Regions from separate parts of the Streptomyces albidicamelliae genome, predicted to be linked through region 1. Evidence: riboswitches for the same ligand, from Rfam matches in the RefSeq annotation. Region 1 holds a riboswitch; the other holds the start of a gene.
What was found. Region 1 has a riboswitch for glycine ahead of gcvP (aminomethyl-transferring glycine dehydrogenase). Riboswitches for the same ligand answer to the same signal wherever they lie in the genome.
Positions count from the first base shown of each region.

Region 2: linked by a shared signal. The riboswitch ahead of gcvT (glycine cleavage system aminomethyltransferase GcvT) and the one ahead of gcvP (aminomethyl-transferring glycine dehydrogenase) in region 1 are both predicted to bind glycine.

Region 1 covers NZ_CP106795.1:1,616,283-1,628,120, forward strand. The annotation lists gene N8I86_RS07545 (APC family permease) at 1-1,922, shown strand, start outside; gene N8I86_RS07550 (TOBE domain-containing protein) at 2,071-2,466, shown strand; gene N8I86_RS07555 (PucR family transcriptional regulator) at 2,495-3,067, opposite strand; partial or broken gene N8I86_RS07560 (molybdopterin-dependent oxidoreductase) at 3,053-3,484, opposite strand; gene modA (molybdate ABC transporter substrate-binding protein) at 3,685-4,518, shown strand; gene N8I86_RS07570 (ABC transporter permease) at 4,604-5,374, shown strand; gene N8I86_RS07575 (ABC transporter ATP-binding protein) at 5,371-6,528, shown strand; gene N8I86_RS07580 (TOBE domain-containing protein) at 6,557-6,976, shown strand; gene gcvP (aminomethyl-transferring glycine dehydrogenase) at 7,032-9,917, opposite strand; glycine riboswitch at 10,092-10,187, opposite strand; gene N8I86_RS07590 (PRC-barrel domain-containing protein) at 10,307-10,678, shown strand; gene N8I86_RS07595 (DNA polymerase IV) at 10,883-11,838, opposite strand, start outside.
Region 2 covers NZ_CP106795.1:5,743,710-5,755,547, reverse strand. The annotation lists gene N8I86_RS26415 (ABC transporter substrate-binding protein) at 1-213, opposite strand, end outside; gene N8I86_RS26410 (ABC transporter permease) at 269-1,267, opposite strand; gene N8I86_RS26405 (enhanced serine sensitivity protein SseB C-terminal domain-containing protein) at 1,618-2,403, opposite strand; gene N8I86_RS26400 (enhanced serine sensitivity protein SseB) at 2,615-3,406, opposite strand; gene N8I86_RS26395 (ATP-binding protein) at 3,473-4,147, opposite strand; glycine riboswitch at 4,309-4,406, shown strand; glycine riboswitch at 4,407-4,519, shown strand; gene gcvT (glycine cleavage system aminomethyltransferase GcvT) at 4,565-5,683, shown strand; gene gcvH (glycine cleavage system protein GcvH) at 5,801-6,178, shown strand; gene glyA (serine hydroxymethyltransferase) at 6,193-7,455, shown strand; gene N8I86_RS26375 (L-serine ammonia-lyase) at 7,519-8,886, shown strand; gene N8I86_RS26370 (asparaginase) at 8,929-9,888, shown strand; gene N8I86_RS26365 (Ca2+-dependent phosphoinositide-specific phospholipase C) at 9,994-11,025, shown strand; gene N8I86_RS26360 (glycoside hydrolase family 25 protein) at 11,062-11,619, shown strand; gene N8I86_RS26355 (helix-turn-helix domain-containing protein) at 11,650-11,838, opposite strand, start outside.

The DNA of each region.
Region 1 (11,838 bases):
TGCGCGCCTGGATGCTGGAGGGCCTGTCCGACATGGGCAAGCCCGGTGGCCACACGGGACCGCACGCCGAACCCGAACCCCCGCACAAGGGGCAGCGCTGGTGGCGGGTGATGTGCCTGACCGGTGTCGACTACTTCTCGACCCTCGGGTACCAGCCGGGCATCGCGGCTCTGGCGGCCGGCCTGCTCTCCCCCATCGCCACCATCGTCCTCGTCATCGTGACCCTGGCCGGCGCCCTGCCGGTCTACCGCCGCGTCTCGGAGGAGAGCCCGCACGGCGAGGGCTCGATCGCGATGCTGGAGCGGCTGCTGTCGTTCTGGCAGGGCAAGCTCTTCGTGCTCACCCTGCTCGGCTTCGCGGCCACGGACTTCCTGATCACCATCACCCTGTCCGCGGCCGACGCCTCCACCCACCTGGTGGAGAACCCGCATCTCACCAGCACCCTCCAGGGCCACCAGATGGTGATCACCCTCTTCCTGGTGGCCCTGCTCGGCGCGGTGTTCCTGAAGGGCTTCCTGGAGGCCATCGGCGTCGCGGTCGCCCTGGTCGGCATCTACCTCGTGCTCAACCTCGTCGTGGTGATCGTCGGCATCTACCACGTCCTCACGGCCGAACACGTCGTCGCGGACTGGGCGTCCGCCCTGACGGCGGAACACGGCAACGTCTTCGTGATGATCGGCGTGGCCCTGATCGTCTTCCCGAAGCTCGCCCTCGGCCTGTCCGGCTTCGAGACCGGCGTCGCCGTCATGCCGCACGTCCAGGGCGACCCGGGCGACACCGAGGAGCGGCCGACCGGCCGGATCAGGGACACCAAGAAGCTGCTGACGACCGCCGCGCTCATCATGAGCTGCTTCCTGATCACCACCAGTTTCATCACCACCCTGCTGATCCCGGAGAACGAGTTCAAGCCCGGCGGTGCGGCCAACGGCCGTGCGCTCGCCTACCTCGCGCACGAGTACCTCGGTGGCGCCTTCGGCACGGTCTACGACGTCTCGACCATCTGCATCCTGTGGTTCGCGGGCGCGTCCGCCATGGCCGGCCTGCTCAACCTGATGCCGCGCTACCTGCCCCGCTACGGCATGGCCCCGCAGTGGGCGCGCGCGGTGCGCCCGATGGTCATCGTCTTCACGCTGGTCGCCTTCCTGGTGACCTGGATCTTCGACGCCAACGTCGACAAGCAGGGCGGTGCGTACGCCACCGGTGTCCTGGTGCTGATCAGCTCGGCGGCGATCGCCGTGACCATCGCCGCCCGCAAGGCCCGGCAGCGGCACTGGACCGTCGCGTTCGCGGTGATCGCCACGGTCTTCCTCTACACGACCGTGGTGAACGTCATCGAGCGCCCGGACGGTGTCAAGATCGGCGCCTGCTTCATCGTCGGCATCATGCTGGTCTCCTTCCTGTCCCGGCTGGCCCGCGCCTTCGAACTGCGCGTGACCAGCGTGACGCTCGATCCGATGGCCGAACGTTTCATCCGGGACATGGCCAGCCGCAAGATGCGGTTCATCGCGAACGAGCCGGACCGCCGTGACAAGGCCGAGTACCGGGACAAGATCGAGCAGATCCGCGCGGACAACGACATGCCCGAGCAGGAGGACTTCGTCTTCGCCGAGGTCACGGTCACCGACCCGTCCGAGTTCGAGACGGGCATGACCGTCCGCGGCGAGGTCCTGCACGGCCGCTACCGCGTGCTGACCCTGGAGCACTCCTCCATCCCCAACGCCCTGGCCGCGCTGCTCCTGCACGCCCGGAACACCACCGGCTGCACCCCGCACATCTACTTCGAATGGACCGAGGGCACGCCGTTCGCCAACTTCCTGCGGTTCTTCCTGTTCGGCCAGGGCGAGGTCGCCCCGGTCACCCGCGAGGTGCTGCGCGAGGCGGAACCGGACCGTGCGCGCAGGCCGCGCGTGCACACGGGCTGAACCCCGCGCGTCCCCACCGGCCGGCCCCGCCCGTGCACACGCGCTGACCCCGGGCGCGCCGGCGGCGGCTCCCCGTCCGGCCCTCCCGTCGTCCGCGACGGCCGACCCCGGTCCGCGGTGCCCGCCGCCTGGCCCTATCGTGACCGGCATGCAGTCCTACACGATCGGCCAGGCGGCGCGGCTGCTCGGCGTGAGCCCGGACACCGCCCGCCGCTGGGCCGACGCGGGCCGGGTGGCCACCCATCGCGACGAAGCGGGACGCCGTCTCATCGACGGCCAGGATCTCGCCGCGTTCTCGGTCGAACTGGCCAGGACGGGCGGCGGCGAGGAGGACGCCTCCTACACCTCGGTCCGCAACGCCTTCCCCGGGATCGTCACCGCCATCAAACTCGGTGACGTCGCCGCCCAGGTGGAGATCCAGGCGGGCCCGCACCGGCTGGTGTCGCTGCTGACCCGGGAGGCGGTGGAGGAGCTGGGCCTGGAGGTGGGCATGGAGGCCACCGCGCGCGTGAAGTCCACCAACGTGCACATCGACCGCGTCTGACCCACCGGGCGCCGGTGGTCGAAGCCCCTCAGCGGCACAGCAGCGCCGCCCACAGGTCGAGCCGGTCCGTCAGCCGGGACAGGTCACGCCCCGTCAGCCGCTCGATGCGCTCGACCCGGTAGTGCACCGTGTTGACGTGCAGGTGCAGTGCCTGTGCGGTCCGCGCCCAGGAGCCGTCGCAGGCGAGGAAGGTCTCCAGCGTGTCGAGCAGGGCGGCGATCGGCGGCCGGCCGGTCTCCAGCAGCGGGCCGAGGACCTTGGCGCCGAAGGCCCGGCGCACCTCGGCCGGTACCCCGGCGAGCAGGCCGTCGAGGCTGGTCAGCGACGTCGCGTCGGTGAGGCGTGACGTGCCCGGCGCGCCGGTCCGGGCCGCGGAGAGGGCGTAGCGGGCCTGGGCCGGCGCGCCGGGCAGGCCCTCGGGACCGGCCACGGGCGCCGCGGTGCCACCGTGCAGCACGGTGTCCGGCACGCATCCTCCGACGAGTTGCCACACGTCGCCCAGCCGGCCGGCCGCTGACGCGCGACCGGGTGTGGCTGGCGCTGGACGCCGCAGAGCCGACCCGCGCGAACCGTCCGGCTCGAAGCGGTACCCCCCGTCCACCCGGATCGCGGTGATCCCGCTGATGTGCCGGGCTCCGCACCGGTCCTGCGGCAGGACCAGCTGAGGCCCCGCCGCGTCCAGCGGGGTGTCGTCGATGGAGACCGCCAGCAGTACGGGCGCGGCGGCGAAGTCCGGGTCGATCTCGGCCCAGGACAGCACTGCGTGGTGGCCGTCGGTGCCGGTGACCGCGATGAGGAACCGCAGCCGGTCCTTGCGCCGCCCCGGATCGAAGCCGGGGCCGGCGTCGGCGAGTACGTCGTACAGGCGCGGTCCGGCGAACCGGTGGTGCCGGGTGCCGCTGGTCGCGCACTCGAAGCTGACGTCCGCACGGTGCTGCGGCCAGCGCAGCAGCCGCGGCACGGTCAGCAGGGCGGGTCGTACCAGATCGCCGGTCAGGGCGAGTTCCGCGAGCGTCACCGTCGACCACCTCCCGCAGCACCGTACCCGCCCGGAAGTGCCGTACAAACGCACATGCAAGCTACAAACCGCGGGTTCGCAGCTCATGCGATGCGACAGGAGACTTACTCCTGGCAGATGCGGCAGTATCATCGCCGCACGGCCGATCGCCTGGCCGACAGGGCGCGACAGTTGATCCACAGAACCCGAGGAGTAGATCCGTGAAGACCCGTTCCGTGCGCCGGACCCGCCGGACGCTGCAGCTGGCCGGTGCGGGAGCCGCCGCCCTGATGGCACTCAGCGCCTGCTCCTCCTCGTCCGACACCGACAAGGCCACCGACACCTCCGGGAAGTCGGACACCCCGGCCTCGCCGAAGCTCTCCGGCACGGTCACCGTGTTCGCGGCGGCCTCCCTGAAGGAGAGCTTCACGACCCTGGGCAAGGAGTTCGAGAAGCAGCACCCGGGCACCAAGGTCAGCTTCAACTTCGGCGGCAGCGACGCGCTCGCCGCGAGCATCACCAGCGGCGCCCCGGCGGACGTCTTCGCCGCCGCGAGCCCCAAGACCATGGCGATCGTGACGGACAAGAAGGACGCGGTCGGCGCTCCGGCCACGTTCGTCCGCAACCAGCTGGAGATCGCCACCGTGCCGGGCAACCCGCACAAGGTGGCCTCCCTGAAGGACCTCACCAAGTCCGGCCTGAAGGTCGTCCTGTGCGACAAGACCGTGCCGTGCGGCGCCGCCGCGCAGAAGGCCCTGGACGCCGGCGGCCTCAAGCTCACCCCGGTCTCCTACGAGCAGGACGTCAAGGGCGCCCTGAACAAGGTGCAGCTGAAGGAGGCCGACGCCGCCGTCGTCTACAAGACCGACGTGAAGGCCGCGGGTGGCAAGGTGGAAGGCGTGGAGTTCCCCGAGTCGGCCAAGGCCATCAACGACTACCCGATCGCCCTGCTGAAGAACGCCGAGCACGCTGAGACCGCCAAGGCGTTCATCGCCCTCGTGCAGTCCGCCGAAGGGCAGCAGGTGCTGAGCAAGGCCGGGTTCCTCAAGCCGTGACCCGGCTCGACGAGCCCGGCGCCGCGGCCGGCCCCCGCACGGGCCGGCCGCGGCGCCGCCGCGCCGGCACGGGGGCCGGCGCGGGGTGCCCCTGCCACTGCTCCTGCCGGGCCTGATCGCCCTGGTGTTCCTGCTCCTGCCGCTGCTCGCGCTGCTGCTGCGGGCGCCCTGGCGCAGCCTGCCGGAACAGCTGACCAGCCCCGAGGTGTGGCAGGCGCTGCAGCTGTCCCTGATCACCGCCACCGCCGCCACGGCCGTCAGCCTCGTCCTGGGCGTGCCGCTGGCCTGGCTGCTGGCCCGCACCGAGTTCCCCGGCCGCGGTCTCGTGCGCGCCCTGGTGACGCTCCCCCTGGTCCTGCCCCCGGTGGTCGGCGGTGTGGCCCTGCTCCTGGCCCTCGGCCGCAACGGGGTGGTCGGCCAGTGGCTCGACTCCTGGTTCGGGATCACCCTGCCCTTCACCACCGCTGGCGTGGTGATCGCGGAGGCGTTCGTCGCGATGCCGTTCCTGGTCATCAGCGTCGAGGGCACGCTGCGCGCGGCCGACCCGCGCTACGAGGAGGCGGCCACCACGCTCGGCGCGTCCCGGTTCACCGCGTTCCGCCGGGTCACGCTGCCCCTGATCGCCCCCGGTGTCGCGGCGGGCTCCGTGCTCGCCTGGGCCCGCGCGCTCGGCGAGTTCGGCGCGACGATCACCTTCGCCGGCAACTTCCCCGGCCGCACCCAGACCATGCCCCTGGCGGTCTACCTCGCCCTGCAGAACGACCCGGAGGCCGCCATCGCCCTGAGCCTGGTCCTGCTGGCCGTGTCCATCACGGTACTGGCCGGCCTGCGCGACCGCTGGATGACGACATCATGAGCAATCCGCATTCCAGGACGGCCGACGACGCCGGATCCTCCGGCGGACGGGACGCGGAAACCGTACGGGAACACTCCGTGGCCGCCGCCCCACCGCGGGAGCCCCTCGCAGGTGACGCCGGCCTCGACGCCCACCTCGTCGTCGAGCGCTCCGCCTTCCGCCTGGACGTGGCCCTGACGGCCGTCCCCGGGGAGGTCGTCGCCCTCCTCGGGCCCAACGGCGCGGGCAAGACCACGGCCCTGCGCGCCCTCGCCGGCCTCGTCCCGCTCAGCGCCGGACACCTGCGCCTGGACGGCAGCGCCCTGGAGCGCACGCCCCCGGAGAACCGTCCGGTCGGCGTCGTCTTCCAGGACTACCTGCTCTTCCCGCACCTGTCCGCGCTGGACAACGTGGCCTTCGGCCCCCGCTGCCAGGGCGTGGGCAAGGCGGAGGCCCGCGCCCAGGCCGCCGCGTGGCTGGACCGGATGGGGCTCGCCGACCACGCCGGTGCCAAGCCCCGCCGGCTCTCCGGCGGCCAGGCCCAGCGTGTGGCGGTCGCCCGCGCCCTGGCCACCCGCCCCCGGCTGCTACTGCTGGACGAACCGCTGGCCGCACTGGACGCCCGCACCCGTCTGGAGGTCCGCGCCCAGCTCCGCCGCCACCTGGCCGCGTTCGAGGCGGTCGCCGTGCTGGTCACCCACGACCCGCTGGACGCCATGGTGCTCGCGGACCGGCTGGTGGTCGTCGAGCACGGCCGGGTCGTCCAGCAGGGCACCCCCTCCGACATCGCCCGTCATCCACGCACGGACTACATCGCCCAGCTCGTCGGCCTCAACCTCTACCGCGGACGCGCCGACCGGCACACGGTACGGCTCGACGCCGGCCCCTCGATCACCACCACGGAAGACCTGTCCGGGCCGGTGTTCGTGGCGTTCCCGCCGTCCGCCGTGACCCTGTTCCGCGACCGGCCCACGGGCGCGAGCGCACGGAACCTGTGGCGCTGCGAGGTCACCGGACTGGAGACCCACGGCGACCAGATCCGCGCCGACCTGGCCGGTGAGCTGCCCCTGGCCGCGGACCTGACCACGGTGGCCGCCGCCGAACTCGGTCTCCATCCGGGTGCACCGGTCTGGGCGACGGTCAAGGCGACGCAGACGCACGCATACCCGGCCTGAACGCCTTCCCCCACTACGGTGAGGGCCCATGACTCTGAGCATCCGCAATCAGCTTCCCGGCACCGTCACCGAGGTGCGGCCGGGCGAGGTCATGGCGACCGTGAAGGTCCGGCTGACCGGCGGGCAGAACCTCACGGCGGCCATCACGCTGGAGGCCGTCGAGGAGCTCGGCCTCGCCCCGGGCTCCGAGGTGCGCGCCCTGGTGAAGTCGACCGAGGTCGCCCTCGCCACCAGCCGCACCGAGGGCCTGTCGATCCGCAACCAGGTCCCGGGCACGGTCACCCAGCTCCTGCTCGGCGAGGTCATGGCCACCGTGAGGGTCTCCATGGCCGGGGGCGAACTCACCGCCGCGATCACCAAGGACGCGGCCGGCGACCTCGGGCTCTTCGTGGGCTCCGACGTCATCGCCCTGATCAAGTCCACCGAGGTCGCCCTGGCGACGGCGTAGGAAGCCCGAAGGCCCCGCCCGGATTCCGGGCGGGGCCTTCGGCCGTCGGGTTCGCTCAGTCCTCGTACGCGTCCAGCGGCGGGCAGGAGCACACCAGGTTGCGGTCGCCGAAGGCCTGGTCGATACGGCGCACCGGGGGCCAGTACTTGTCGGCGGCCGAGACGCCGGCCGGGAAGACGGCGTCCTCGCGGCTGTAGGCGTGCGTCCACTCACCGCCGAGCGCGGCAGCGGTGTGCGGGGCGTTCGCCAGCGGGTTGTCCTCCGCCGGCCACTCGCCGGCGGCGACCTTCTCGATCTCGGCGCGGATGGCGATCATCGCGTCGCAGAAACGGTCCAGCTCGATGAGGTCCTCCGACTCGGTGGGCTCGATCATCAGCGTGCCGGCCACCGGGAAGGACATCGTCGGCGCGTGGAAGCCGTAGTCGATCAGGCGCTTGGCCACGTCGTCCACGCTCACGCCGGTCGCCTTCGTGAGCGGGCGCAGGTCGATGATGCACTCGTGCGCGACCAGGTTGCCGGGACCGGTGTAGAGGACCGGGAAGTGCGGCTCGAGGCGCTTGGCGACGTAGTTCGCCGAGAGCACGGCGACCTGGGTGGCCCGCTTGAGGCCCTCGCCGCCCATCAGGCGGACGTACGCCCACGAGATGGGCAGGATGCCCGCGCTGCCCCACGGCGCCGCCGAGATCGGGCCGACGCCCGTCTCGGGGCCGGCCGCCGGCTGGAGCGGGTGGTTCGGCAGGTACGGCGCCAGGTGCTCGCGGACCGCGACCGGGCCGACGCCGGGGCCACCGCCACCGTGCGGGATGCAGAAGGTCTTGTGCAGGTTCAGGTGGGAGACGTCACCGCCGAAGTGACCCGGCTTGGCGAGGCCGACCAGCGCGTTGAGGTTGGCGCCGTCGACGTACACCTGACCGCCGGCCTCGTGCACCTGGGCACAGATGTCGGCGACGTGCTCCTCGAACACACCGTGCGTGGAGGGGTAGGTGATCATCAGCACGGACAGCTCGTCACGGTGCTTCTCGATCTTGGCGCGCAGGTCCTCGACGTCGATCTCGCCGTCCTCGGCGGTCTTGACGACGACGACCTTCATGCCGGCCATCACGGCGCTCGCCGCGTTGGTGCCGTGCGCGGAGGACGGGATGAGGCAGATGGTGCGCTGCTCGTCACCGTTGGCCCGGTGGTAGCCGCGGACGGCCAGCAGACCGGCGAGCTCGCCCTGCGAACCGGCGTTCGGCTGGAGGGAGACCTTGTCGTAGCCGGTGACCTCGGCGAGACGCTCCTCCAGCTCGCGGATGAGCGTGAGGTAGCCCTCGGCCTGCTCGGCGGGCACGAAGGGGTGCAGCTGGCCGAACTCGGGCCAGGTGACCGGCTCCATTTCGGTGGTCGCGTTGAGCTTCATGGTGCAGGAGCCCAGCGGGATCATGCCGCGGTCGAGCGCGTAGTCGCGGTCGGCGAGCTTGCGCAGGTAGCGCAGCATCGCGGTCTCGGAGCGGTGCTCGTGGAAGACCGGGTGGGTCAGGTAGTCGTCGGTGCGCAGCCGCGCCTCGGGCAGGGTGTCCTCGGCCGTCGCGTCCAGCGCCTCGATGTCGGCGTCCACACCGAAGGCGGACCAGACGGCGGCGAGCTGCGCGCGGTTGGTGGTCTCGTCGCAGGCGAGGGAGACGTGGTCGGCGTCGACCGCACGCACGTTGACCCCGTTGTCCCGGGCGGCGGCGACGACCTCGGCGGCCTTGCCGGGCACGCGCGCGGTGAGCGTGTCGAAGTACGCGCCGTGGACGATCTCGATCCCGCCGGCGCGCAGGCCCGCGGCGAGGAGGGAGGCGTAGCGGTGGGTGCGGCGGGCGATGGTCCGCAGTCCCTCGGGGCCGTGGTAGACGGCGTACATGCCGGCCATCACCGCGAGCAGGACCTGCGCGGTGCAGATGTTGCTGGTGGCCTTCTCCCGGCGGATGTGCTGCTCACGCGTCTGGAGCGCGAGGCGGTAGGCCTTGTGGCCGTCGGCGTCGACGGAGACACCGACGAGGCGGCCGGGCAGGCTGCGCGCGAACTTCTCGTGGACGGCCATGTAGCCGGCGTGCGGACCGCCGAAGCCCATCGGTACGCCGAAGCGCTGGGTGGTGCCGACGGCGATGTCCGCGCCCAGCTCGCCCGGCGAGGTCAGCAGGGTCAGGGCCAGCAGGTCGGCGGCCACGGTGACGAGGGCGCCGAGCTCGTGCGCCCGGTCGATGACCGGCTTGAGGTCGCGTACGGCTCCGGAGGCGCCCGGGTACTGCAGCAGTACGCCGTTGATCTCACGGGCGGCGAGGTCCGCCGGGATGCCGTCGCTGAGGTCGGCGACGACGACCTCGACACCGGTCGGCTCGGCACGGGTCTCGATCACGGCGATCGTCTGCGGCAGCGCGTCCGCGTCGATCAGGAAGAGGCCCTTCTTGTTCTTGCCCATGCGCCGGGACAGCGCCATCGCCTCGGCGGCGGCGGTGCCCTCGTCCAGCAGGGAGGCGCCGGAGGTGGGCAGGCCGGTCAGCTCGGCGACCATCGTCTGGAAGTTCAGCAGGGCCTCCAGACGGCCCTGGGAGATCTCCGGCTGGTACGGCGTGTAGGCGGTGTACCAGGCCGGGTTCTCCATGACGTTGCGCAGGATGACCGGCGGGGTGAAGGTGCCGTAGTAACCGAGCCCGATCATGGAGCCGAGGACCTGGTTGCGGTCGGCGAGCGAGCGCAGCTCGGCGAGCACCTCGGCCTCGGTGCGGGCACCCGGCAGGTCCAGCGCGTCGGCGTTCTTGATCACGTCCGGGACCGCGGCGGCGGTCAGGTCGTCGAGGGAGCCGTAGCCGACGTGCGCGAGCATCTTGGCCCGCGCCTCGTGGTCGGGGCCGATGTGGCGCTGCTCGAAGGGAATGCCGGCTTCGAGCTCGGCGAGCGGGGTGCGATGGGCGGTCATTGCGGAGGCCTCCTGGTCTGACGCGACCTTCGAGGGGCACCCCGGTACGGATACCCCGACGGCCTCCCCCTCTGTCATCTCAACCTGAGAGCTTCACCGGACGTCCGCGGACGCCGGCTTTCACCGTCGGTGAGGGCGGACGCCGTCGACATCCGCCCTGCTTTCCAGAGTGACCTCGTCCGTGCGGTACGTGGGCCTGAGAGATTCCGGGGAGGATTTGCTCCTTCGGCGCCTCCGAGGATGGTCGGAGGACTCTCCCGCACGGGGTCAGCAGCCGCTGTCAGCCTACCAGCGAGGTCAACGCCCGGGGCTTCGAGTGGCCGCCTCCTTGAATGTGCTCTTTTGTAGTGCTTACGGATGAGTTGCGACCAAGTGGAGGGAGAGGGACCGTGCTGACCGACATCGATCCGCGCAACCTGATCGGCCGCAAGGCGTTCGACCGCAATGGCACCAAGATCGGCACCATCGACGAGGTGTACCTCGACGACGCCACCGGTGTGCCCGAGTGGGCGGCCATACGCACCGGCCTGTTCTCCCGGGACGCCTTCGTCCCCCTGGAGCCCAGCGAGCTGATCGAGGGTGCCCTCCGGGTCCCCTTCGACCGCGCGCTCATCAAGGACGCCCCCGACTTCGGTGTCGGCCGCCATCTCTCCCCCGAGCAGGAACTCCAGCTCTACCACCACTACGGCCTCGACGTGGCTCCGCCCCACACGTTCCCCGACCACGACTTCGGCAAGCTGGCAGGCTCGGAAGAACCCTGACGCCGGCTCCTTCCCTCTCCCGGCCCCACCCATCCGAACACCTCCACGCCCCCGCGCCGCTGGGTACGGCACGTCCGCGGCCGCCTGCCCGCGAACGCCCGGCACCGTCGCGGGCGGCACAAACGCCCGGCAACCGTCGCGGGCGGCACACCGGCCGACGGCACCCCCGCGGTGCGCGCGCCGGGCCCCGGGTGCACCCGTGCGTCAGCCCGCACCCGGCACGGCGATGTGGCCGCTCGGCGGGGTGGGACGGGTGGGCGAGAGGGTCAGGCCCGGGTCCAGGACCAGCGGCAGCGGCTCACCCGCCTCCAGCGCGGGGTCCCCGACCGAGAACGTCCGCACCCGCCCCGGAGGCGACTGCGGAGTCTCGAAGCGCACCGTGACCCGCCCCAGCCCGCTGCCCTGCACCCAGCCGGGCCCGTACTCCGTGTGCCGTACGTCCTGCCCCGCGCGCCAGTGCCGCTCGGCCGGCTCCTCCGGCTCCGGCACCGCCTCGGCGACGGCCGCCACCGGCGCGGCCTCCACCGCCCCCGCGGAGTGCGGCTGCGCCGCCTGCGCGAACAGGTCCTCCTGGGTGTAGTCCGCGAGCCCCGTGACCCCCACACCGAGCAGCCGCACCCCGCCCGTCGTGTCCACCGCCTCCAACAGCCGCGCGGCCGCCTCCCGGATCACCGCCGGGTCGTCCGTCGGCCCCCGCAGCGTCTCGGAGCGGGTGAGCGTCGAGAAGTCGTACCGCCGCACCTTGAGCACGATGGTCCGCCCCGACAGCCCCGCGCCGCGCAGCCGCCCCACGCAGCGGTCGGCCAGCCGCTGCACCTCGAGCCCCACCCGCAGCCGGTCGTGGATGTCCACGTCGTAGGTGTCCTCGACCGACACCGACTTGGCCTCCCGCTCGGCCACCACGGGCCGGTCGTCGTGCGCCAGCGCCATCGCGTACAGCGCGTGCCCGTGCGCCTTGCCGAGCAGGCGGACCAGCTCGTCCTCCCCCGCCTCGGCGAGCTCCTCGACCGTGGTGATCCCGGCTCTGCGCAGATGGTCCCCGGTGGCAGGTCCGACCCCCGGCAGCGTCCGGACCGTCATCGGCGCCAGCAGTGCCCGCTCGGTCCCCGGTTCGATGAGCACCAGGCCGTCCGGCTTGGCCTGCTCGGAGGCGATCTTCG
Region 2 (11,838 bases), 4.1 Mb from region 1:
GCCCGGGTCGAACGAGTCCGGGACGTCGGACAGCTCGTAGGTGAGCGTCCCGCCCTTCTTGTCGGAGGCGTTGACGACGTCCTTGGTCGCGGCGTTGGCCCCGGCCGACTTGGTGCCGTTCTCGTTCTTGTTGTCATCGGCCTTGCTGCAACCCGCAAGAAGCAGGCTGACGGAGCCGATGGCCGCGATCGCGGCCAGCGCTGACCTTCGCATGATGGGCGCTTTCCCCTCCATTGTTGGAAACTTTTCGGGCTCTCCGCCGCCGGCGTCAGCGGCTGCGTGGGTCGAGAGCATCGCGGAGACCGTCACCCAGCAGGTTGAAGGCCAGGACGGTCACGAAGATGGCGAGTCCGGGAACGATCATGTACTGCGGGTCGACCTGGTAGTACGTGACCGCTTCGCGGAGCATGCCGCCCCAGGACGCCTGCGGGGGCTGGATGCCGACGCCGAGGAAGCTCAGGGACGCCTCGAAGAGGATGTTGGTCGGGATGAGCAGCGTCGAGTAGACGATGATCGGGCCGACCAGGTTGGGCATCAGCTCCCGGAACAGGATGTACGGGGCCTTGGCACCCATGCCGCGGGAGGCGTCGACGAACTCGCGCTCCCGCAGGGCGAGGGTCTGCCCGCGGACGATCCGGCCCAGGTAGGGCCAGTTGAAGAAGCCGATGACGAAGATGAGCACGCTCAGGTGGAGCGGGAGCCCGTTGAGGCCGAACGCGCCGCCCTGCAGGGTCGCGGAGATGGCGATGGCGAACAGCAGGAGGGGGAAGGCCAGGAACGTGTCCATCAGCCGGCTGATCACGTTGTCGACGCGGCCGCCGTAGTAGCCGGCGATGACGCCCATGATCGCGCCGATCACGTTGGACAGGATGGTGGCGCCGAAGGCGACCACCAGCGACACCCAGGAGCCCTCCAGGACGCGGGTGGCGATGTCACGCCCGAACTTCGGGTCCACGCCGAGCGGGTGGTCCGCGCTCATGCCGCCCCAACTGCCCTTGGGCAGCGAGGTGTCCGGGGTGATCAGGTCCTGGTTGAAGGCGTTGGGGTCGAGCCCCAGGGCGGCCTGGAGGGGGCGCGAGAGGATCGCGAGGAGGATCAGCAGGATCACGATGACGCCGCCGGCGACGGCGACCTTGTCCTTCTTGAACCGGGTCCAGGCGATCTGACCCAGAGAACGACCCTCGATCTGCCCCTTACCGGCACCCGCGAGCACAGCCTCCGGCTGTGCCTCGGCTGCCGCCCCGGTGGTCTCGATCGGTGCGGTCACGGTGAGCGACCCCTCTCGCCGGTGGTGACCGGCCTGCGCCTGCCGCGGATTGCGGCTTTGTCGACTTGCCATCGATCACGGGGCCTCGGCCTCGTGTCTGAGTCGCGAGTCTTCAGCGTGGCCGCGATCACCCGCCAGATGTGACGGCGAAAGTATGCGCAACCGTGATGCAGTGCGGGGGATTCCGTTATCCGAACAGTGGGTAACGGCTCTCGGACGCGGGCCAGTTGTGACGGAACGGGGAATTTGCGCGATTTGGTGCGTGCGGCTGACGTCTACGCGCGCAGAAGCGGTCGGCCCGCGCAAATCCTGCATTCCGGCGCCAAGAGCGGGGCGCCGGGACGAGTTGATCAGAAGCCGCCGTGCACCGGCGGATAGCCGTATCCCGCGGCCGGCGCCTGCGACTGCGGGGCGGCCTGCAACTGGGGCTGGGGCGGGGCGGCGTGGGCCTCGCGGTCGTAGAACGGGCGCGCGTTGGCCCGCATCCACATCACCACCGGGTCGTACTCGTCGGTCATCGCGACCGTCGACACCGGCAGCCCCTCCGGGACCGCCCCGACGGACTGCTGCATCATCCCGCGGACCGAGTCGACCGCGGCGGGCGAGGTGTCGTACACGTCCAGGCCGAGAGCGAGGTACGGCGCCCCCAGCGCCGGCTGCACCCAGGCGCGGCGCAGGGAGCGCAGGGCCGGGGTGCGGTGGGCGTTCTGCGCGAGCAGGGCGTAGAACTGCGGGATCTCGATGGTGGGTTCGGCGAGCCGCAGCGGGCCGGCGGGCTGCCGGTCCAGTCCGGTGGCGATGCGGCGCAGGTCCAGCCAGGGGATGCCGACGCCGCCGCCCCGGGCGTGCGGGTTGAGCCAGAGGCCGTAGTGGTCCGGGTAGAGGGTGCGGGCCACGTCGAGCCCGTCGACCACTTCGTACGAGCGGTTCCAGCCGCTGGCCGACAGCTCCTGGGCGGAGGTGACACAGGGGGCGTAGTGGAAGCCGTCGACCTCCATGTCCCCGTACTGGGCGTCCGGGGAGCCGGCCTGGCCGTGCCACAGGAGCATCCAGATCTGGCCGGAGGACGGGGTGGCGAGAGCGCGGAGCAGGGCCTCGTAGGCGTCATAGCGTCCGGGCGTGACCTGGCGCAGCATGCTTTCCACGCTGCCGCTTGGGCTCGCGCTCACCTGTCTTACCGCCCCTCCGATTGTTTCCCCGCGTGTGGGGACAGCTTAAGCGCCCAGGAGCCCGGGGCCTCGTGTTCGTGCGCGGGTGCGGGTCGGTGGTGGGGCCACGCGCCACGCGGCGGCGGCGCCCGCCGGACGCGGCCCCGTGCTCGCGAGGTGGCCCGCGCCCGCGCCGGGTCTAGTGACCGTACTGGTGGAAGGGGCGGACGTGGGTCTTCAGCCAGTCGGCGACCGGGTCCTGGGCGACGTCCAGCAGGACGAGGTTGACCGGCCACTTGACCGGGACTTTGCCGAGGGCCCGGCCCAGGGCCTCCAGCGGCAGCGCGCGCAGGTCGCCCTCCCACTGGGAGAGTTCGACGCCCACGAACATCACCGGGTCGGCCGTCTCGATCGCGGCGAGGCAGCGGCGGGCGGTGAGCACCACGCCGGTCTGCGCGAACTCGGCGGAGGCGGCGGCGAGGAAGTCGACCGGGTCGTCCTGCCAGTCGGGCTCGAAGAGCCGGACCCGGCCGCCGGTGCTGAGTCCGTCGAGCGGGGTGCGGCCGGCCCGGCACAGCTCGGCGACCGCCTCGGGCGGCAGCGGCACGCCGACGACGCCCCCGGGGTTCACGACCAGGCCCGCCTGCGGGGGCAGGCCCCGGGCGAACTCCACGGCCGGGGCGACGGTGAACGACATGTGGGAGCCGGCCACCTGGCGGAGCTGCTCCTCGGAGCTGAACACCGGGACGTACACCTGGCCGTCGATCTCGGTCGTGGGCAGGTCGAGCGGGCCGCTGTCCGGGCCTCCGCCGTGGGGCAGGGGGATCCACAGGAAGCTCCGGCCGAGGACCTCGACGATCCGGCCGCCGGCCTCGGGCATGCCGAGGGAGGCCGAGAGCACCTCCTCCAGTTCGTTGCCCGGCCAGCCGCCGTGCGGGTGGGGGTGCGCCTGTGCCGGGAAGTCCGCGCTGATGTCCGCCGGGAAGTCCATCTGCCTACCGCCTGCTGGTGACCACTGCTGTGAGCCAGAAGGCTAGCGGGTGGCTGTGACAGCGCCTCACCGAGTGAAGCCCACGCGGCTCAGGACGTCCGCCGCGTCCCGGTCCAGCAGCACCGCCGAACCGCAGCCGGCGGGCAGCTCCCCCTTCTCCACGGCGCGCAGCAGGCGCTCGGCCGTACGGCGGTGGCGGCGGAAGGCGTAGCGGGACACGCCCCGGCCGCGCTCGCGCTGCCCCGCCCTGGCCGTGCCGGGCGGGACGTCGAGGAGGAGCAGGTGCAGGGTGCCGCCGCGGCGCCGGGCCTCGCGGGCCAGCCAGGCGCGCACCCACGGCTGGGTGCCGCAGTCGTGCACGACGACGCCCTCGCCGGTGCGCAGGGCCCGGCGGAGTCCCGTGTAGTGGGCGAGGCGGACCAGCGGGCGGTAGAGCGCGTACGGGAGCCCGCGCGGGACCTTGGTGTCCCAGCGGTCGCGGGTGTCCTGGGAGTCGACGCGGTGGCCGGTGACCGTGCGGTGCATGAGGGTGGACTTGCCGCTGCCGGGCAGGCCGGTGATCACCACGAGGTCGGCCGGGCCGAAGAGCAGGGCGTGCGGGCTGCGGCCGGCGCGGTCGCGCAGGTCGCGGACGACCGGGACGGAGCGGGCCGCGGCGCGCTCACGGGCTGGCGCGGAAGGCTGCTTCGGCACCGCGATGCCGGTGGTGGCGGCGTAGGCCGAGGTCCTGTTCACCGTGATCGTCCTCCCCTGTGGGTTCGGTAACCCCTTTGCCCGCCAAATGTAAAGAGAAGGTAATGCGGTTGGGTGCGCGTACTGCCACAGGTCGGTTACAGATTGCGGCCCTGACGGGTGGGGGCGCGGCGTGCAATGATGTGCCCGCCAACTGCATACCGGCCGTTTGAATCCGCGCGGGAGAGTCCCCGGCAGTCTTCACCGGGGCGCCGAAGGAGCAAGTCCCTCCCTTGAATCTCTCAGGCCCCGTTACCGCGCGGGCGAGGCACATCTGAAAAGCGGGCCGCTGCGACAGCGGCCCCACCCACGGTGCAAGCCGTGATCGTCCCTGTGGCGGTCGTGGCGAACCTCTCAGGTTCCGATGACAGATGGGGAGGAACGTTCCTCGCCCGTCCCATTCCTGTCCTGGGAGACGACCGCCCGATGAGCAGCACTGAACTCCGTCTCACCGCGCTCGATGCCGTGCATCGCTCGCTCGGTGCGACGATGACCGACTTCGCCGGCTGGGACATGCCCCTGCGCTACGGCTCCGAGCGCGACGAGCACCTCGCCGTGCGGACCAGGGCCGGCCTCTTCGACCTCTCCCACATGGGTGAGATCACCGTGTCCGGCGCCGGAGCGGCCGCCCTGCTGAACCACGCCCTGGTCGGCAACATCGCCTCGGTCGGTGTCGGCCGCGCCCGCTACACCATGATCTGCCAGGCCGACGGCGGCATCCTGGACGACCTGATCGTCTACCGGCTCGCCGAGACCGAGTACATGGTCGTGGCCAACGCCTCGAACGCCCAGGTGGTGCTGGACGCGCTCACCGAGCGTGCCGCCGGTTTCGACGCGGAGGTACGCGACGACCGGGACGCCTACGCGCTGATCGCCGTCCAGGGCCCGGAGTCCCCCGGCATCCTGAAGTCGCTCACCGACGCCGACCTGGACGGCCTGAAGTACTACGCCGGCCTGCCCGGCACGGTCGCCGGCGTGCCCGCGCTGATCGCCCGCACCGGCTACACCGGCGAGGACGGCTTCGAGCTGTTCGTGAAGCCGGAGCACGCGGTCGCGCTGTGGCAGGCGCTGACCGAGGCCGGCGAGGGCGCCGGTCTGGTGCCGTGCGGTCTGTCCTGCCGGGACACGCTGCGCCTGGAGGCGGGCATGCCGCTGTACGGGCACGAGCTGACCACCTCCCTGACCCCCTTCGACGCCGGGCTCGGCCGGGTGGTCAAGTTCGAGAAGGAGGGCGACTTCGTCGGGCGCGAGGCGCTCGCCGCGGCCGCCGAGCGGGCCTCCGCCGAGCCGCCCCGGGTCCTGGTCGGCCTGATCGCCGAGGGCCGCCGGGTGCCGCGCGCCGGATACCCCGTCGTCGCGGGCGGCCAGGTGATCGGCGAGGTCACCTCCGGCGCCCCCTCCCCCACCCTGGGCAAGCCGATCGCCATGGCCTACGTCGACGCCGCGCACGCGGCGCCGGGCAGCGCGGGCGTGGGCGTGGACATCCGGGGCAGCCACGAGCCGTACGAGGTCGTGGCGCTGCCCTTCTACAAGCGCCAGAAGTAGACACTGGGCGGCGGAACGCACCGGTCGCACGACCCCCCGCGTCCTCCGCATGCCCGCGAACCGTCCCAGCGGTACCCCATTCACCAGCACTCCCGCGCGTACAGGAGAATTCAGGCCATGAGCAACCCCCAGCAGCTGCGCTACAGCAAGGAGCACGAGTGGCTGTCGGCCGCCGAGGACGGCGTCTCGACGGTCGGCATCACCGAGTTCGCGGCCAACGCGCTCGGCGACGTGGTCTACGCCCAGCTCCCCGAGGTCGGCTCCACCGTGGAGGCGGGCGAGACCTGCGGTGAGCTGGAGTCGACGAAGTCGGTCTCCGACCTGTACTCGCCGGTGACCGGCGAGATCACCGAGATCAACGAGGACGTCGTCAACGACCCGTCGCTGGTCAACTCCGCCCCCTTCGAGGGCGGCTGGCTGTTCAAGGTCCGCATCTCGGACGAGCCGGCCGACCTGCTCTCCGCCGACGAGTACGCCGCCCACACCGCCGGCTGAGGAGTCGTAGCCCGATGACCGTCCTGAACACGCCCCTGCACGAGCTGGACCCGGAGATCGCCGCCGCGGTCGACGCCGAGCTCGGCCGCCAGCAGTCCACCCTGGAGATGATCGCCTCCGAGAACTTCGCGCCGCTCGCGGTGATGGAGGCCCAGGGCTCGGTCCTCACCAACAAGTACGCCGAGGGCTACCCGGGCCGCCGCTACTACGGCGGCTGCGAGCACGTCGACGTCGCCGAGCAGATCGCCATCGACCGGATCAAGGAGCTGTTCGGCGCCGAGTACGCGAACGTCCAGCCCCACTCCGGCGCCTCCGCCAACCAGGCGGCCCTGTTCGCGCTGGCCCAGCCCGGGGACACGATCCTCGGCCTGGACCTGGCGCACGGCGGCCACCTGACCCACGGCATGCGGCTGAACTTCTCCGGCAAGCAGTTCAACGTGGTCGCGTACCACGTGGACGACTCCGGCCTGGTCGACATGGCCGAGGTCGAGCGGCTCGCCAAGGAGCACCGCCCGAAGGTGATCATCGCGGGCTGGTCGGCGTACCCGCGCCAGCTGGACTTCGCCGAGTTCCGCCGGATCGCCGACGAGGTCGAGGCGTACCTGTGGGTCGACATGGCCCACTTCGCGGGTCTGGTCGCCGCCGGTCTGCACCCGAACCCGGTCGAGCACGCGGACGTGGTCACCTCCACGACGCACAAGACCCTCGGCGGTCCGCGCGGCGGGATCATCCTCGCCAGGAAGGCCTTCGCCAAGAAGCTGAACTCGTCCGTCTTCCCGGGCTTCCAGGGCGGTCCCCTGGAGCACGTGATCGCGGCCAAGGCGGTCTCCTTCAAGGTCGCCGCCTCGGAGGAGTTCAAGGAGCGCCAGCGTCGTACGGTGGAGGGTGCCCGCATCCTCGCCGAGCGCCTGACGGCGCCCGACGCCCGCGAGGCCGGGGTGAACGTGCTCTCCGGCGGCACGGACGTGCACCTGATCCTGGTGGATCTGCGTGAGTCCGAGCTGGACGGGCAGCAGGCCGAGGACCGTCTCCACGAGGTCGGCATCACGGTCAACCGCAACGCCGTCCCGAACGACCCGCGGCCCCCGATGGTCACCTCGGGTCTGCGGATCGGCACGCCCGCCCTCGCCACCCGCGGCTTCACGGCCGAGGACTTCGCCGAGGTCGCGGACGTGATCGCCGAGGCGCTGAAGCCGTCGTACGACGTCGAGGCCCTCAAGGCGCGCGTGCAGGCGCTCGCCGACAAGCACCCGCTCTACGCGGGCCTGAACAAGTAGTCCCCGGTGGGGCACCCGCCAGGGGTGCCCCACCACCCGCTGTAGCTTTTTTGAGGAGTGACCGTGGCCATCTCGGTCTTCGACCTGTTCTCGATCGGCATCGGCCCGTCCAGCTCCCACACGGTCGGCCCGATGCGTGCGGCGCGGATGTTCGCCCGCCGCCTGCGCAACGAAGGGCTGCTGGAGAAGGTGTCCGCGGTCCGCACCGAGCTGTACGGCTCGCTGGGCGCGACCGGACACGGACACGGCACCCCCAAGGCCGTCCTGCTCGGCCTGGCCGGCGACTCGCCGCGCACGGTGGACGTCGAGACGGCGGACGCGCGCGTGGAGGCGATCAGGTCCGAGGGCCGGATCGCCCTGCTGGGCGAGCACGAGATCGCCTTCGACTTCGACCGGGACCTCGTCCTGCACCGCCGCAAGACCCTGCCGTACCACGCCAACGGCATGACGGTCTGGGCGTTCGACGCCTCGGGCGACGAGCTGCTGTCCAAGACGTACTACTCGGTCGGCGGCGGCTTCGTCGTGGACGAGGACGCGGTCGGCGCGGACCGCATCAAGCTGGACGACACCGTCCTGAAGTACCCCTTCCGCACGGGCGACGAGCTGCTGCGCCTGACGAAGGAGACCGGCCTGTCGATCTCCTCGCTGATGCTGGAGAACGAGCGCGCCTGGCGCACCGAGGACGAGATCCGGGCGGGTCTGCTGGAGATATGGCGTGTCATGCGCGAGTGCGTCCAGCGCGGCATGTCCCGCGAGGGCATCCTGCCCGGCGGTCTGAAGGTCCGCCGCCGCGCCGCCGTCTCGGCCCGCCAGCTGCGCGCCGAGGGCGACCCGCTGGCGCACGCCATGGAGTGGATCACGCTCTACGCGATGGCCGTGAACGAGGAGAACGCGGCGGGCGGCCGGGTCGTCACCGCCCCCACGAACGGCGCGGCGGGCATCATCCCGGCGGTCCTGCACTACTACATGAACTTCGTGCCCGGAGCCGACGAGGACGGCGTGGTCCGCTTCCTGCTCGCCGCCGGCGCGATCGGCATGCTGTTCAAGGAGAACGCCTCCATCTCCGGCGCCGAGGTCGGCTGCCAGGGCGAGGTCGGCTCCGCCTGCTCCATGGCGGCCGGCGCGCTCGCGGAGGTCCTGGGCGGCTCGCCCGAGCAGGTCGAGAACGCCGCCGAGATCGGTATGGAGCACAACCTCGGCCTGACCTGCGACCCGGTCGGCGGCCTGGTGCAGATCCCCTGCATCGAGCGCAACGGCATGGCCGCGGTGAAGGCGGTCACGGCCGCGAAGATGGCGATGCGCGGCGACGGCTCCCACAAGGTGTCGCTGGACAAGGTCATCAAGACCATGAAGGACACCGGGGCGGACATGTCCGTGAAGTACAAGGAGACGGCGCGGGGCGGGCTCGCGGTGAACATCATCGAGTGCTGACGGGCGCGGGCCGAGGGGCGGGCGCCGGGAGGGGGGCGGGCTGTGCACGCGCTGGTGGCCGAGGTCCGGCGGGGTGACTTCCTGGAGTCGGTGCACCACGGAACGGTCCTCGCGACCGGACCCGGCGGGCGGACCGTGCTCGCCGTCGGTGAGCCGGACCGCCCGATGTTCCCCCGCTCCGCCAACAAGCCGCTCCAGGCGCTCGGCATGCTGCGCGCCGGCCTCGCCCTGAACGGCGAGCTGCTGGCGCTGGCCTGCGCCAGCCATTCCGGCGAGCCCTTCCACCTCGACGGCGTGCGCCGGATCCTGAAGGGCGCCGGGCTCGGCACGGACGCCCTGCGCTGCACGCCCGGGCTGCCCATCGGCGAGGCCGCGCTGCGCGCCCACCTCGCGGCCGGCGGCACCGCGGCGCCGCTGACGATGAACTGCTCGGGCAAGCACGCCGCGATGCTCGCCACCTGTGTCGTCAACGGCTGGGACACGGCCGCCTACCTCGATCCGCGCCACCCGTTGCAGCGCGCCCTGCGGGAGACCGTCGAGGACCTGGCCGGCGAGAAGGTCGCCGCGACCGGGGTCGACGGCTGCGGCGCACCCCTGTTCGCCCTCGGCTACCGGGGACTGGCGCGCGCGTTCGCCCGGCTGGCGACGAGCCCGCCCGGCTCCCTCGAACGGCGCGTCGCACGGGCGATGGGCGGGCATCCCGAGTACGTCGGCGGGACCGGCCGGGACGTGACCCGGCTGCTGCGGGCGCTGCCCGGCGCGGTCGCGAAGGACGGCGCGGAGGGCGTCTACGCGATGGCGCTCCCCGACGGCTCGGCCGTCGCCCTGAAGATCGCCGACGGCTCCGCCAGGGCCCGTCCGGTCGTCCTGGTCGCCGCGCTGCGCCGGCTCGGCGTCCCGGTGGACGACGGCGGGATCCTCGCGGAACTGGCGACCGCCCCCGTGCTCGGTCACGGCGAACCGGTCGGCGAGGTGCGCGCCGCGCGGATCCTGCGCGGCTGACCGGACCCCGGCCCGGCGGACCGATGTCCTCCCCGGGGCTACCGCACGGTAACCGATCCCCCCTACGCTGCCGTCGACTCGACCACAACGAAGGGGAGTTGACGCATGCGCGGCATCAGACGAACGGCGGCGCTCGTGGGCGCCGCCGCCTTACTGGCGGTGGCACCGGGCAACGCCCACGCGGCGTCGCCGAAGTTCTCCGAGACGACGGCGATCGGCACGCACAACGCGTACGACAAGGCCAAGTACACGTACTTCGCACAGGCGTTGGACTCGGGCGCCTCGCTGCTGGAACTGGATGTGTACGTGGACAGCATCACCCACCGGTGGCGGGTCAGCCACAGCAACCCGTTCGGGAACAACAACAACTGCGAGGCGGCGAAGTCCCCCGACGAGCTGTACGGCAAGAGCCGCAACCAGGATCTCGGCGGCTGCCTCGACAACATCGCGGCCTGGAACCGGCTGCACCCCGACCACCCGCCGATCGTGTTCAAGGTCGAGATGAAGGTCGGCTTCAACGACCGGGCGGGGCTCGGCCCGGACGAATTCGACCGGCTCGTCTCGCAGAAGCTCGGCGGCAGCGTGTACAAGCCCGCCGACCTGCTGGGCGGGACCTACGGCACGCTGGACGCCGCCGCCCGCGCCGACGCCTGGCCCGCGCGTGACTCGCTGCGGGGGAAGTTCCTCTTCGAGCTGATCCCGGGCACGGTCGAGCAGGCGAACCCCTTCGACCACTACTGGACGGACGAGGAGTACGGCGACCATCTGCGGGACCTGTCCGGGGCCGGGCAGCTCGGTCAGGCACAGGCCTTCCCGGCCGTGCTCGGCGCCGAGAACGGCGACCCGCGCGCAGGCCGCTACGACGCGTCGATCCGGCCGTGGTTCGTGTTCTTCGACGGCGACGCGGCGACCTACGTCAACAACGGCTACGACACGTCGTTCTACGCCGCGAACCACTACATCCTGATCACGACGGGTGCCGACGGAGTGTCCCCGGCGATCTCCTCGACCACTCCCACGGACGCCGAAGTCGCCTCCCGGCTGGCCCTGTTGGCCAAGAACCACGCGAGTCTGATCACCTCCGACTGGTCGGCGAAGCCCGCGTCCGTCCTGGGGGCGGTCGCGAACCGAGGCTGAGGTTCCGGATGCGGCCGCAGGGGGCACAACTCCTGCATGCTCCACGGCATCGACGTCAGCGCCTATCAGTCCTCCGCGTACGACACGGACGGTCTCTCCTTCGTCTTCATCAAGGCGACGGAGGGCCGTTCGTACGTCAATCCCCGGCTCACCGCCCAGACGAAGACCGCCCGAGACGCCGGACTGGTCGTCGGCTTCTACCACTTCCTGTGGCCGGGCAGCCTCACCGACCAGGCCGAGTACTTCCTCCGCCACGCCCCCGACCGCCCGGGCGACCTTCTCGCCGTCGACTGGGAGACGACCGGCGAGGGCACGCACGCGAGCAACGCGGAGAAGGACCGCTTCATCCGCAAGCTGAAGGACCTGCGGCCGGACAACCGGGTCGTGCTGTACGCGAACCGGGACTTCTGGCTGAACATCGACACGACCTCGTACGCGGGCGACGGCCTGTGGATCGCGGACTACGTCACCGCCGGCAAGCCCCGCATCAAGGCCAAGTGGCGGTTCCACCAGTACACCAGTGAACCGCACGACAAGGACGTGGCGAACTTCGCGAGCAGGGCGGCGCTCAGGGAGTGGGCCGCCGACGCGTGACTCCGGCTCCGCCGCGTGCGGGGCGGGCGGCTAGGGCCTGTCGTGCTCCGCGGAGGTCCCGGTGGTGCCGTCCGGCGCCGCGCCGGGCTTCGCGTGGAGGATCTCGCGGGCCTGCTCCGCTGCGCGGGCGATGCTCTCGGAGACGAAGTCCACGAAGCGGGCGATGTTCTCCAGGCGGGTGGCGGCCGGGGTGCCGGGACCGAGGACCCCGACGCCCTG